2 regions of the Pseudomonas sp. GW821-FHT02B10 genome follow, and region 2 is predicted to be linked to the other one. Evidence: riboswitches for the same ligand, from Rfam matches in the RefSeq annotation. Region 2 holds a riboswitch; the other holds the start of a gene.

Region 1 (5,558 bases), on a different contig from region 2:
TGTCGCTCATGGGCGCCGCGCGAGCACGCTCGCTCCTGCCGGCGCCAGCAGGGACGCCACCGCTTCGGGGTTGGACGGAAAATAGAAATGCACATAAGAGGCGGTCATCCGCCCTTCGCGGTAAACCGCTTCCGCGCCGCGCCCGCCATTCGGGCTCAGGCCGCGAGCGATCGGCGCAAGCTCGGTGCTGGTCAACGAATGATGATAGGTATGCCCGCGCAACGAACCTTCCGGCAACTCCACCGCCTGCAAGGCCAGGGCCGCCAGGCGCTTTTGCATCACCGCATCGCCGGGCAACAGGCCCAGCAGTTCGGCGCGCTCGCCGTCGACGTCGGTCAGGGAATCCAGCAGATACAACATGCCGCCACACTCGGCGAGCAAGGGTTTGCCTGCGGCGTGATGCGCGCGGATCGCGCTGAGCATCGAGCCGTTCGCCGCCAGCGCCCGGTGATGCAGTTCCGGGTAACCGCCCGGCAGGTACAGGCTGTCTGCCTCAGGCAGTACCGCGTCATGGATCGGCGAGAAAAAGACCAGCTCGGCGCCCATGGCCCGCAGCAGATCCAGGCTCGCGCCATAGGTAAAGGCAAAGGCTTCGTCGCGGGCCACGGCAATGCGCACGCCGGCCAACAACGGCTCAACGGCAACCACCTGGGGAGCGGCGAATGCCACGGCGGGCGGCAAGGCCACTTCGCAGCTGTCCGCCAAGGCGGCCGCGGCGGCGTCGAGACGCAGATCCAGATCGTTGAGTTCGCTGGCCTGCACCAACCCCAGATGGCGGCTGGGCAGTTCGATGCCGGTCTCCCGGGACAGCGCGCCGTACCAGCGCAAGCCCTCGGTCAGGCTGCCTTCGAGCAACTGCGCATGCCGCAGGGTGCCGACGCGGTTGGCCAGCACGCCGGCGAACGGCAAGTCCGGCTGATAACGCGCCAGCCCCAGCGCCAGGGCGCCGAAGGTCTGGGCCATGGCCGTGCCATCGATCACCGCGAGCACCGGCACCCCGAAATGCCGCGCCAGGTCGGCGCTGGACGGCGTGCCGTCGAACAGCCCCATCACGCCTTCGATCAGGATCAGGTCCGCCTCGCCGGCGGCCTCCCACAACAGGCGGCGGCTTTCCTGCTCGCCGACCATCCACATGTCCAGTTGATACACCGGCGCACCGCTGGCGCGCTCGAGGATCATCGGGTCGAGAAAGTCCGGGCCGCACTTGAACACGCGCACCTTGCGTCCCTGATTGCGATGCAGGCGGGCGAGCGCGGCGGTCACGGTGGTCTTGCCCTGACCGGAAGCCGGCGCGGCAATCAATACCGCCGGGCAATGACGGGCATCACTCACAGTTCGACGCCTTTTTGCGCTTTGATCCCGGCCTGGAAGGCATGCTTGACCATGCCCATTTCGGTGACGGTGTCGGCCAGCTCGATCATCTCTGGCTTGGCGCCACGTCCGGTGACCACCACATGCTGCATCGGCGGTCGCGCCTGCAGGTCGCTGAGCACCTGATCCAGGTCCAGATAGCCGTGCTTGAGGGCGATGTTCAGTTCATCAAGCAGCACCAGGCCGATCGTCGGATCGCTCAGCAGTTCGCGGGAAACCGCCCAGGCCGCTTCGGCCGCGGCGATGTCGCGCTGGCGGTCCTGGGTTTCCCAGGTGAAGCCTTCGCCCATGACATGGAAACGCACCTGCTCCGGGAAGCGCCGGAAGAACAATTCCTCGCCAGTGCTGTTGCGGCCCTTGATGAACTGCACCACGCCGCATTGCATGCCGTGGCCCATGGCCCGCGCGAGCATGCCGAAGGCCGAGCTGCTTTTGCCTTTGCCGTTGCCGGTCAGCACCAGCAGCAAACCGCACTCGTTCGGCGAGTTGGCGATGCGTTCATCGATCACGGCTTTTTTGCGCAACATGCGCGCCAGATGGCGTTCGTCACGATCGGGGGATTCAGTCATGGGGCAGCTCTCCGTTGGGGCTGGATAACGGGGGGCAGGAATAGGAATAGACGGCGCAAGCCTGGCATCGCCCACCGTGATGCCGTTGGATGGATCAGGCCGGTCTCCGGGCTTGTGAGTGGCTGGAATGCCCAACTGCGCGCCTTCCCATGTCGACAGTCGACACAGTGGCATCAGGCGCAGTCTTGACTCACTTACCGTTGCGGGGGCAGCGCCGGAATCGTCGTGTGTGCGCCTTCGGCACGCGTACTCACCGGCTTCCCTGTTTCACTCTGTCGACCCAAGGCCACAGAGCACCTGAAACAAGTCGCGAAGGTTAGAGGGTTGGGGGTGGAGCGTCAATTAAAGCCCCGCAGATCGGCGAATGCTGCATATCGGAAAAATGACGCCAATCTTGTGCCACACTCAGTGCAGTGATATCAAATAGCCATAATCGCGTTAAAAAACTCCAATATCTCAACAATAATAGGAAAAGTCCTATGCAAGGCATGATCATCAGCAATCCGAAACTGGAATTCCTGCGCCCTGCCCTGGAACGCTGGTTCGATTGCATCGACCGCTACAACGCCGTGCGCGGCGATAACGAAAGCCCGTACTGGTTCGACGAAAAAGCCAACCTGGGAATGCTCTCGGCGGCAGCCTGGATGGCGGAGATGGTCACCCTGGAACACGCACCGAGCAAAAAACAGCTCGAGGACGGCGACCGCAACGGCCGCACCGACCTGTACATCGCCACGCAGGAGGAACGCGTCTACATCCAGACCACCCAGCGCTGGCCCCGGGTCAACAGCCTGCACCTGACCCAACCGTTGCTGGATGTCGCCAGCGACGCGAAAAAAGCCAGCTACCCCAGCGACCTGAAACTTGGCTGCCTGTTCGTCACGCCACAGAAAACCCAGCACAGTGCCACTCCGGAAGAATTGCAGGACATGGTCGACGACCTGCAAAAGGAACATTGCTGCGCCGTGGCCTGGTACTTCCCCTACGCGTACCGCAAATTGCGCAATGAAGCCGGCAACTATCACCCCGGCGTTGCCGTGCTGTTCAAAGAAGCGCGCTGAACGGGTTGAACCATCGCCGACCTGTGCTTCTCTATGACTACACCGACGTCGTGCATACATAGGGAAATCAGCATGCTCAAACTTCGATACGCAATCCTGATCGCCGTCGCCGCAGGCCTTGGTGCCTGTGGCGAAACCTCCACCCTCCAGGTCTCCGACGGCACCGGCCCCTCGCCGAAACTCCCCGAACCGAACAAGACCCTGTTCCCGACCGTGAACATCGCGCCCGCGATCGGCTGGCCGCAAGGCGCCAAACCGGTGGCCGCCGCCGGCACCCAGGTCGCCGCATTCGCCGAAGGCCTGGACCATCCGCGCTGGTTGTACGTGCTGCCCAACGGCGACGTACTGGTGGCGGAGACCAATGCCCCGCCCTCCCCCGATGACAGCAAGGGTATTCGTGGCTGGATCGCCAGCAAGATCATGAGCCGCGCCGGGGCCGGTGTGCCCAGCCCGAACCGCATCACCCTGCTGCGGGACAAGGATCACGATGGCGTGGCGGAAACCCGCACGGCATTCCTGGAAAACCTCAACTCGCCGTTCGGCATGACCCTGGTGGGCAATGATCTGTACGTCGCCGACACCGATCGCCTGCTGCGCTTCCCCTACAAGGACGGCGACACCAGGATCAGCGCCCAGCCGACCAAGGTGGTGGACCTGCCTGGCGGCAAGCTGAACCACCACTGGACCAAAAACGTGATTGCCAGCAAGGACGGCAGCAAGCTGTACGTCACGGTCGGCTCCAACAGCAACGTCGGCGAAAACGGCATGGACCAGGAAGAAGGCCGTGCCGCCATCTGGGAAGTCGACCGCGCCAGCGGCAAGCAACGGATTTTCGCCTCAGGCCTGCGCAACCCCAACGGCATGGCCTGGGAGCCGCAAAGCGGCCAGCTGTGGACCGCGGTCAACGAGCGCGACGAGATCGGCAGCGACCTGGTGCCGGACTACATCACCTCGGTCAAGGACGGCGCCTTCTATGGCTGGCCATTCAGTTATTACGGCCAGCATGTGGACGTGCGAGTCACTTCGCAAAACCCGGACCTGGTGGCCAAGGCCATCGCCCCGGATTATGCCGTCGGCCCGCATACTGCCTCCCTGGGCCTGGCATTCGCCGAAGGCAGCAAGCTGCCGGCGCCGTTCACCCAAGGCGTGTTCATCGGCCAGCATGGCTCGTGGAACCGCAAGCCCCACAGCGGCTACAAAGTGATCTTCGTACCCTTCGCCAACGGCAAGCCGGTAGGCCAACCGGTGGACGTGCTGACCGGCTTCCTCAACGCCGACGAGAAAGCCATGGGGCGCCCGGTCGGCGTAGTGATCGACAAGCAAGGGGATCTGCTGGTGGCCGATGATGTCGGCAACAAAGTCTGGCGCGTGTCAGCAGCCAAGGCGCAATAGGTTCAGCGCTTGCGGCACAGGGTCAAGCCGTCCCCCAGGGGCAGCAGCGACAGGTCGACACGCGGGTCATCCTTCAAGGCGCGATTGAGTGCCTGGATGGCCCGGGTGTCTTCGCTCTGGGGATTTTCCTCCAGCACCCGACCGCTCCACAGCGTGTTATCGAACACCGCTAGCCCGCCCACGCGTAGCAGGCGCAGGGCACTTTCCAGGTAAGCCGGGTAATTGGCCTTGTCGGCGTCGATGAAGACCAGGTCGAAACCACCCTCGCCCTCCTCCTGCTCGATCCTGGCCAAGGTCTCCAGGGCCGGTGCCAGGCGTAACTCGATCCGTCCGGCGACACCTGCTTCCTGCCAGTAACGGCGCGCGGTGGCGTTGTAGTCGTCCGGGATGTCACAGCAGATCAGTTGACCATCCTCCGGCAAGGCCGCGGCCATGGACAAGGCGCTATAGCCGGTGAAGGTCCCCACCTCCAGCACACGCCGGGCACCGATCAGCTTGATCAGCAACGCCAGGAACTGCCCCTGCTCGGGCGCTACCTGCCAGCGCGCCATGGGCAACGCCTGGGTTTCGTCACGCAGACGGCGCAACAGCGGCGTTTCGCGCAGGGAAACGTCGAGCAGGTAGTGATAGAGGGCGTCGTCGAGGTTGAGGGTACGAGCGGTCATGGCAACCTCGACGCAGAGACAGGACTAAGGATTGTGCGCCAGATGCTCTGGCTGCAGCACGCGCTTGGCGCTCAGGTAGGCTTTTTGCCAATAGGCCTTGGACAGACTGTCCAGCTTCACCGTGCCGCCGGTGGCCGGCGCATGGACGAAGCGGCCTTCGCCGACATAGATGCCCGCATGGCTGACCTGGGAACCGCCATTGGTGGCAAAAAATATCAGGTCGCCGGTCTGCAAGGCGTTCTTGCCGACATTCGGTGCCCGCATGCCGATCATTTCGCGGGTCGAGCGCGGCAGCGAGATACCGGCTGCGTCGCGATAGACGTAGCCGATCAGGCCACTGCAATCGAAACCGGAGTCCGGTGTGTTGCCGCCCCAGCGATAAGGCGTGCCCACCAGGCCCAACGCACGAAACAGCACGTCTTCGGCAGCCGGCGAGAAGGTCTGGGGAGTGTTGAATACGGGAGCACGTACCACGGGCGCGGGTGGCGGGGTACGACTGG
Region 2 (5,558 bases):
GCGAGGACTTCCTCGACGATTGGTACCAGAACAGCGGCAAGTTCAAGATGTGGCTGGACTACGAGTCCATCGACGACGACAAGGCCAGCGCCCTGGTGCTGGACGAAAAGGACCCGAAACGCGACTTCGCCAACCAGTTGTTGAACCGTTACGGCGACCTCAATGCGCGGCCCGATCCGATCAACCGCTGTGACGGCGCCTACTGCTCGCGGCCGAATATCGACCCGGCGCTGCAGAATGCCGAACAGGCCCTCAGCGGCCTGGTTTCGCGGCCGGCGGCCGGCATGCGGGTCATCGACCTGTTGCCGGAGGCCACCATGCTGCGCATCCAGGCGCCGAGCGGCAAGCGGGTGTTCTACAGCATGCTGCGCAACCGCGCCCACAGTAATGTGGCGTTCCTGCTGGGCGAGTCGCTGCGTTACCAGCCGGGCCTGGACACCCTGACCATCTATCCGGGCGTGCTCAGCAGCTACCCGAACTTCATGTTCAACATTCCCGCCGGGCAGGTGCCGGAGTTTGTGGCCGAGATGGAAAACGCCAAGGACGCCCACCGTTTCGAGAAAATCGTCGAGCGCTGGGGGATCCGTCGCAGCCATCCGCAGTTCTGGCAGTACTTCCATGACCAGACCCAGTACATCCTCGAGACCGATCCGAAAGAGGCGGGCGTACTGGACATGAACCGCTACGAGAACCTCTGAAGGCACCAGGCCCTTGAACTTCCGGGCCGCAGCCCTCAGGTTGCGGCCCGGCCCATCCCGGAAAAAGCCTTGTAAAAAATCCCAGGCGTTGCGTCGACCACGTAGCGCGGGCCTATCGACCAAGGTCTATCCCGACAAAAATACTAGGACTTTGTCCGGCACGCCGATTGGCGTAAACTGCGCCCACGCCTGCGAGGAATTTCCATGACCGCTATTACCATTACCGACGCCGCCCACGATTATCTGGCTGATCTGCTCTCCAAGCAGAACACCCCGGGCATTGGCATCCGCATCTTTATCACCCAGCCAGGGACTCAGTACGCCGAGACCTGCATTGCCTATTGCAAGCCGGGTGAAGAAAAACCCGAAGACAAAGCCCTGGGGCTGAAGAGCTTCACCGCCTACATCGACGCCTTCAGCGAAGGTTTCCTCGATGACGCGGTGGTCGACTACGCCACCGACCGCATGGGCGGCCAGCTGACCATCAAGGCACCCAACGCCAAGGTGCCGATGGTCAACGCCGACAGCCCGGTCAACGAGCGCATCAACTACTACCTGCAAACCGAGATCAACCCGGGGCTGGCCAGCCACGGCGGCCAGGTCAGCCTGATCGATGTGGTCGAGGACGGCATCGCCGTGCTGCAGTTCGGTGGTGGTTGCCAAGGCTGCGGCCAGGCCGACGTGACCCTGAAGGAAGGCATCGAGCGCACCCTGCTCGAGCGCATTCCCGAGCTCAAGGGAGTACGTGACGTCACCGACCACACGCAGAAAGAAAACGCCTACTACTAAGTAAGGCGTTCGCTGCGAACATGAAAAACGGCGCCCCGTGAGCGCCGTTTTTTTATGCCTGATGCTTGTGATTTGAGGTGCGCCGTGTCGCCTGGATCGCGATGCCCTCAGGGCCGATACAGATGCGCATGCCCCGCGCGATACAACGACGACTCACTGAAACTGTCCGTGGCCAGCACCCGGCCCACCAGGATCAGCGCCGTGCGCCGAAAACCCTTGGCCTGGACCTTTTCGGCGATGTCCGCCAGGGTGCCGAGCACCCAGTCCTGGTCCGGCCAGGTCGCCCGGTGCACCACGGCAATCGGGCAGTCGGCGCCGTAGTGGGGCAGCAGCTCGGCGACAATCTTTTCCAGATGGTTGACCCCCAGGTGAATCGCCATGGTGGTGCCGTGGGCGGCCAGGCTGGCGAATGCCTCGCCGGCGGGCATCGAGGTCTTGTCGGCATAACGGGTCAGGATCACGCTCTGGGCGACGTCCGGCAGAGTCAGTTCGGCCCCCAGCAAGGCCGCGCAGGCCGCGGTGGCCGTCACGCCGGGGATGATCTCGAAGGGGATGCCCAGCTCGCGCAGGCAGCGAATCTGCTCGCCGATGGCGCCGTACAGGCTGGGGTCGCCGGAATGTACCCGGGCCACGTCCTGGCCTTTGCCATGGGCGTCCTTGATCAGCTCGATGATCTGTTCCAGGTGCAGCTCGGCGCTGTTGACCAGCTGTTCGGCGCTATGCCCCTGGAGCACTGCTTCGGGCACCAGGGAGCCGGCATAGATGATGACCGGGCAGCTGTGGATCAGCCGCTGGCCCTTGACGGTGATCAGTTCCGGGTCGCCGGGACCTGCGCCGATAAAAAAGACGGTCATGGCGTTCTCCTGTGAAAAAAGGGGCGAGGCAACCTCACAGATGAAGATTGCTCATGATCAGCGGCGGGGATTATCGAAGATTTACCCGGAGCAGGCCAAGGCGAGGGTTGCCTGGGCGTATTTCTGCCGTGGGACCAGCAGCTTTGCCGGGCTTCGGGCCAGCTGTTCGGCCAGGGCCAGGGCGGCACTTTCGGCGACGCCGTAACAGCCGGTGCGTTCGTAGGCGATCTGCGAACGATGGCTGAGTTGCAGCACATAAGGCGTCAGCTGGTTACTGCTGAAACAGGTCAGGGGCAAGTCCAGTTGCGCGGCCAGGGCCAGCAGCCCGGGTTCCTCGCGTTTCAGGTCGATGCTGGCCAGGGCCTTGATCTGCCCGGGGTCGATGCGGTGGGTGCTCAGGGTCTGGTCGAGCAGGGTGCGCAAGGTCTCCACCGGGCAGCCCCGCTGGCAGCCCAGGCCGACCACCAGGGTCGGCGCTGTGCTGGCCTGCGTCATGCCGAGTACTGATCGTCGCTCTTGCGGCGGAACAGCCAGGCGCTGATCAGGCCCAGGGCCAGCCAGAACGCGGCGTTGGTCAACTGCGAAGCGATCTTGAACTGCGCCTCCAGCTCCTCCGGGGCGAGCATCGAATGCACTTGCGGCTGCGGCGCGCCGATGAGGTGCGGCACGGCGAGAATGGCCACGCCCAGCACTTTCAGCAGCCAGTTCCGGGCGAAGACGATCAGGGCAATGCCGGCCGCGGTGGAAGCGGCGGTACCGACCCACCAGATCTGCCGTTGCGCCAGGTCCGCGGCGGCGGTGCCCGGCAGTTCGGGCGGCAGGCCGAGGGTCGGCGCCAGGCAGAAAGTCGCATAACCGGCCAGGCCCCAGAGCAGGCCCTGGGAAGTACGGTTCGGCGCGCGCAGGGTGTAGAGGCCGGCAAGCATCAGGGCGAACCCCACGGCGACCACCAGGTTGCCGCCGGTGGTGGACAGCACGCGCTGCCAGCCGTCTTCCGGCTCCCAGGCTTCGGCGTCGTGGCTGTGGGCGGCGGTGCCGGCGGCATGCTCATGCGCTTCTTCATGCTGGGCGGCCGGGGCCTTCTCGTAGGTTTCCGCCTCCAGGATCAGCGGCGCGACCCAGAAGCTTTGCAGCAGGGTCAGCAACAGGGCCGCCAGCAACCCGGTGAACCCCGCGGTTTGCGCGATACGCTTGATCATGTCGGCAGGTCTCAGTGGCAAGGGAAGGCGGCGCTGTGGCGGGTATCGTGGGCGGCGTTGTGCACCGCTTCGATATGGGAGAAGCCGGCGAAATACACAAGGCACGCACCGAGAATCGAGGCGCCGATGGCGGCGACCAGGCGTTGGCTCAGGGTGGCGGTACTGCTGCTGGAGTGGCTGGTGCTGCTGATGATCGACATGGCGCTTCCCTCTGGTGTGTCAGCGGGTGAATCGAGCGCAGCAAAACCCCGCGAGACGGGCTTGCGGGGAATTAACAGCGCCCGCCCACCGCGGGTTTGTTATGACTGTGTAGCGGGCCGGTCTCCGGGCTCGCGAGGGGCGGGGCTTGCGCCACGCCTGCAAGAATCGCCTTCCCATGCCGGACTGCTGGCACAGTGGATCTGATTCTTCGCTCGCTTACCGTTGCGGGGGCAGCACCGGACTGATCAAGGCTTTTGGCCTGTGACGCACCGGTTTCCCGTTTCACCCTGTGAAGGGCACCCGTAACAAGGTGTGTAGGAGAGCATGGGCGAGGGAGGGGCGTCAATTGGCAAGGGTTCTCGTTTTCGATCGCAATTGGCCTGTCCTCGTGCTGCATGGACATTGACCGCCCCCCAAGCTCTGCGTAGCCTTGCGCTCTCGAGGTTCTTCGGCGTCTGTCGAAGCTAAGAAGGGAACGCGGTCCAAGCCGCGGCTGCCCCCGCAACTGTAAACGGTGATGAACGATGCAAGGCCACTGCCAGGCGGCGGGAAGGCGCATCGTTGGCCAGTCGAACGACCGGCACGCCGTCAGCCAGGAGACCTGCCTCGGACCTGATTCTCACTACAACCGGGCGGGGTGATCCGGTGGCGAACCCTTCCGTGCAGTTGCCTGCGCGGTTCTCGTCCCGTATGCCCGCCACCTTGCCAAAGGGCATCCGATGAAAACACTGGCCAAACTTCCCGTCACCATCGTTACCGGCTTCCTCGGCTCGGGCAAAACCACCTTGCTGCGGCACATGCTGGACAACGCCCAGGGCCGACGCATCGCGGTGATCGTCAACGAATTCGGCGAGCTGGGCATCGACGGCGAGATCCTCAAACAGTGTTCCATCGGTTGCACCGAGGAAGAAGCCAGCGGTCGCGTCTACGAGCTGGCCAACGGCTGCCTGTGCTGCACCGTGCAGGAAGAGTTTTTCCCGGTGATGCGCGAACTGGTGGCCCGTCGCGGCGACCTCGACCATATCCTCATTGAAACCTCTGGCCTGGCCCTGCCCAAACCTTTGGTCCAGGCATTCCAGTGGCCGGAAATCCGCAGCGCCTGCACCGTCGACGCGGTGATCACTGTGGTCGACAGCCCGGCCGTGGCCGCCGGCACCTTCGCCGCCTTCCCGGACCAGGTCGACGCCCAGCGCAAGCTTGACCCGAACCTGGACCATGAGTCGCCGCTGCATGAGCTGTTCGCCGACCAGTTGTCCAGCGCCGACCTGGTGATCCTCAACAAGGCCGACCTGATCAACCCGGCAGACCTGGCCAAGGTGCGCCTGGAAGTGGCCGAGGAGCTGCCGCCGGCGGTGAAAGTCATTGAAGCCAGCAGCGGTCGCCTGCCGCTGGACGTGTTGCTGGGCCTGGGCAACGGTTCGGAAGAACACATCGACGGCCGCCACAGCCATCACGATCATCACCACGATGGCGACGATCATGATGATCATGACCACGACGCCTTCGATTCGATCTCCATCGAGCTGCCCCAGGCCGACGAAAGCCTGCTGCTGGACGCCCTGACCCAACTGGTGGTGCAGCACGGCATCCTGCGGGTCAAGGGCTTCGCGGCGATCCCCAACAAGCCGATGCGCCTGTTGATCCAGGGCGTGGGCACCCGCTTCGACAAGCACTTCGACCGCCAGTGGGGCGCCGATGAAGCGCGCACCACGCGCCTGGTGCTGATCGGCCAGGAACTGGACGCGACCCTGCTCGAAGCGCAATTGCGCGCCGCCCTCAGCGTGTAAGCCATGCACCTGCTCAGGACCCAGCCCGGC

The links. A riboswitch is a leader RNA that binds a small molecule or an ion and turns the genes downstream of it on or off. The one in region 2 is predicted to bind cobalamin.
Region 1: linked by a shared signal. The riboswitch ahead of cobO (cob(I)yrinic acid a,c-diamide adenosyltransferase) and the one ahead of AC07VU_RS11800 (CbtB domain-containing protein) in region 2 are both predicted to bind cobalamin.

The regions. Positions count from the first base shown of each region.
Region 1 covers NZ_JBWKVU010000005.1:26,364-31,921, forward strand. The annotation lists gene bluB (5,6-dimethylbenzimidazole synthase) at 1-10, opposite strand, end outside; gene AC07VU_RS12805 (cobyrinic acid a,c-diamide synthase CobB) at 7-1,332, opposite strand; gene cobO (cob(I)yrinic acid a,c-diamide adenosyltransferase) at 1,329-1,940, opposite strand; cobalamin riboswitch at 2,021-2,256, opposite strand; gene AC07VU_RS12815 (hypothetical protein) at 2,420-3,001, shown strand; gene AC07VU_RS12820 (PQQ-dependent sugar dehydrogenase) at 3,074-4,393, shown strand; gene AC07VU_RS12825 (class I SAM-dependent methyltransferase) at 4,396-5,058, opposite strand; gene AC07VU_RS12830 (C40 family peptidase) at 5,083-5,558, opposite strand, start outside.
Region 2 covers NZ_JBWKVU010000004.1:283,530-289,087, forward strand. The annotation lists gene AC07VU_RS11775 (fatty acid cis/trans isomerase) at 1-698, shown strand, start outside; gene nfuA (Fe-S biogenesis protein NfuA) at 903-1,487, shown strand; gene cobM (precorrin-4 C(11)-methyltransferase) at 1,595-2,341, opposite strand; gene AC07VU_RS11790 (cobalamin biosynthesis protein) at 2,423-2,836, opposite strand; gene AC07VU_RS11795 (CbtA family protein) at 2,833-3,540, opposite strand; gene AC07VU_RS11800 (CbtB domain-containing protein) at 3,552-3,740, opposite strand; cobalamin riboswitch at 3,839-4,060, opposite strand; cobalamin riboswitch at 4,166-4,364, shown strand; gene cobW (cobalamin biosynthesis protein CobW) at 4,461-5,528, shown strand; gene cobN (cobaltochelatase subunit CobN) at 5,532-5,558, shown strand, end outside.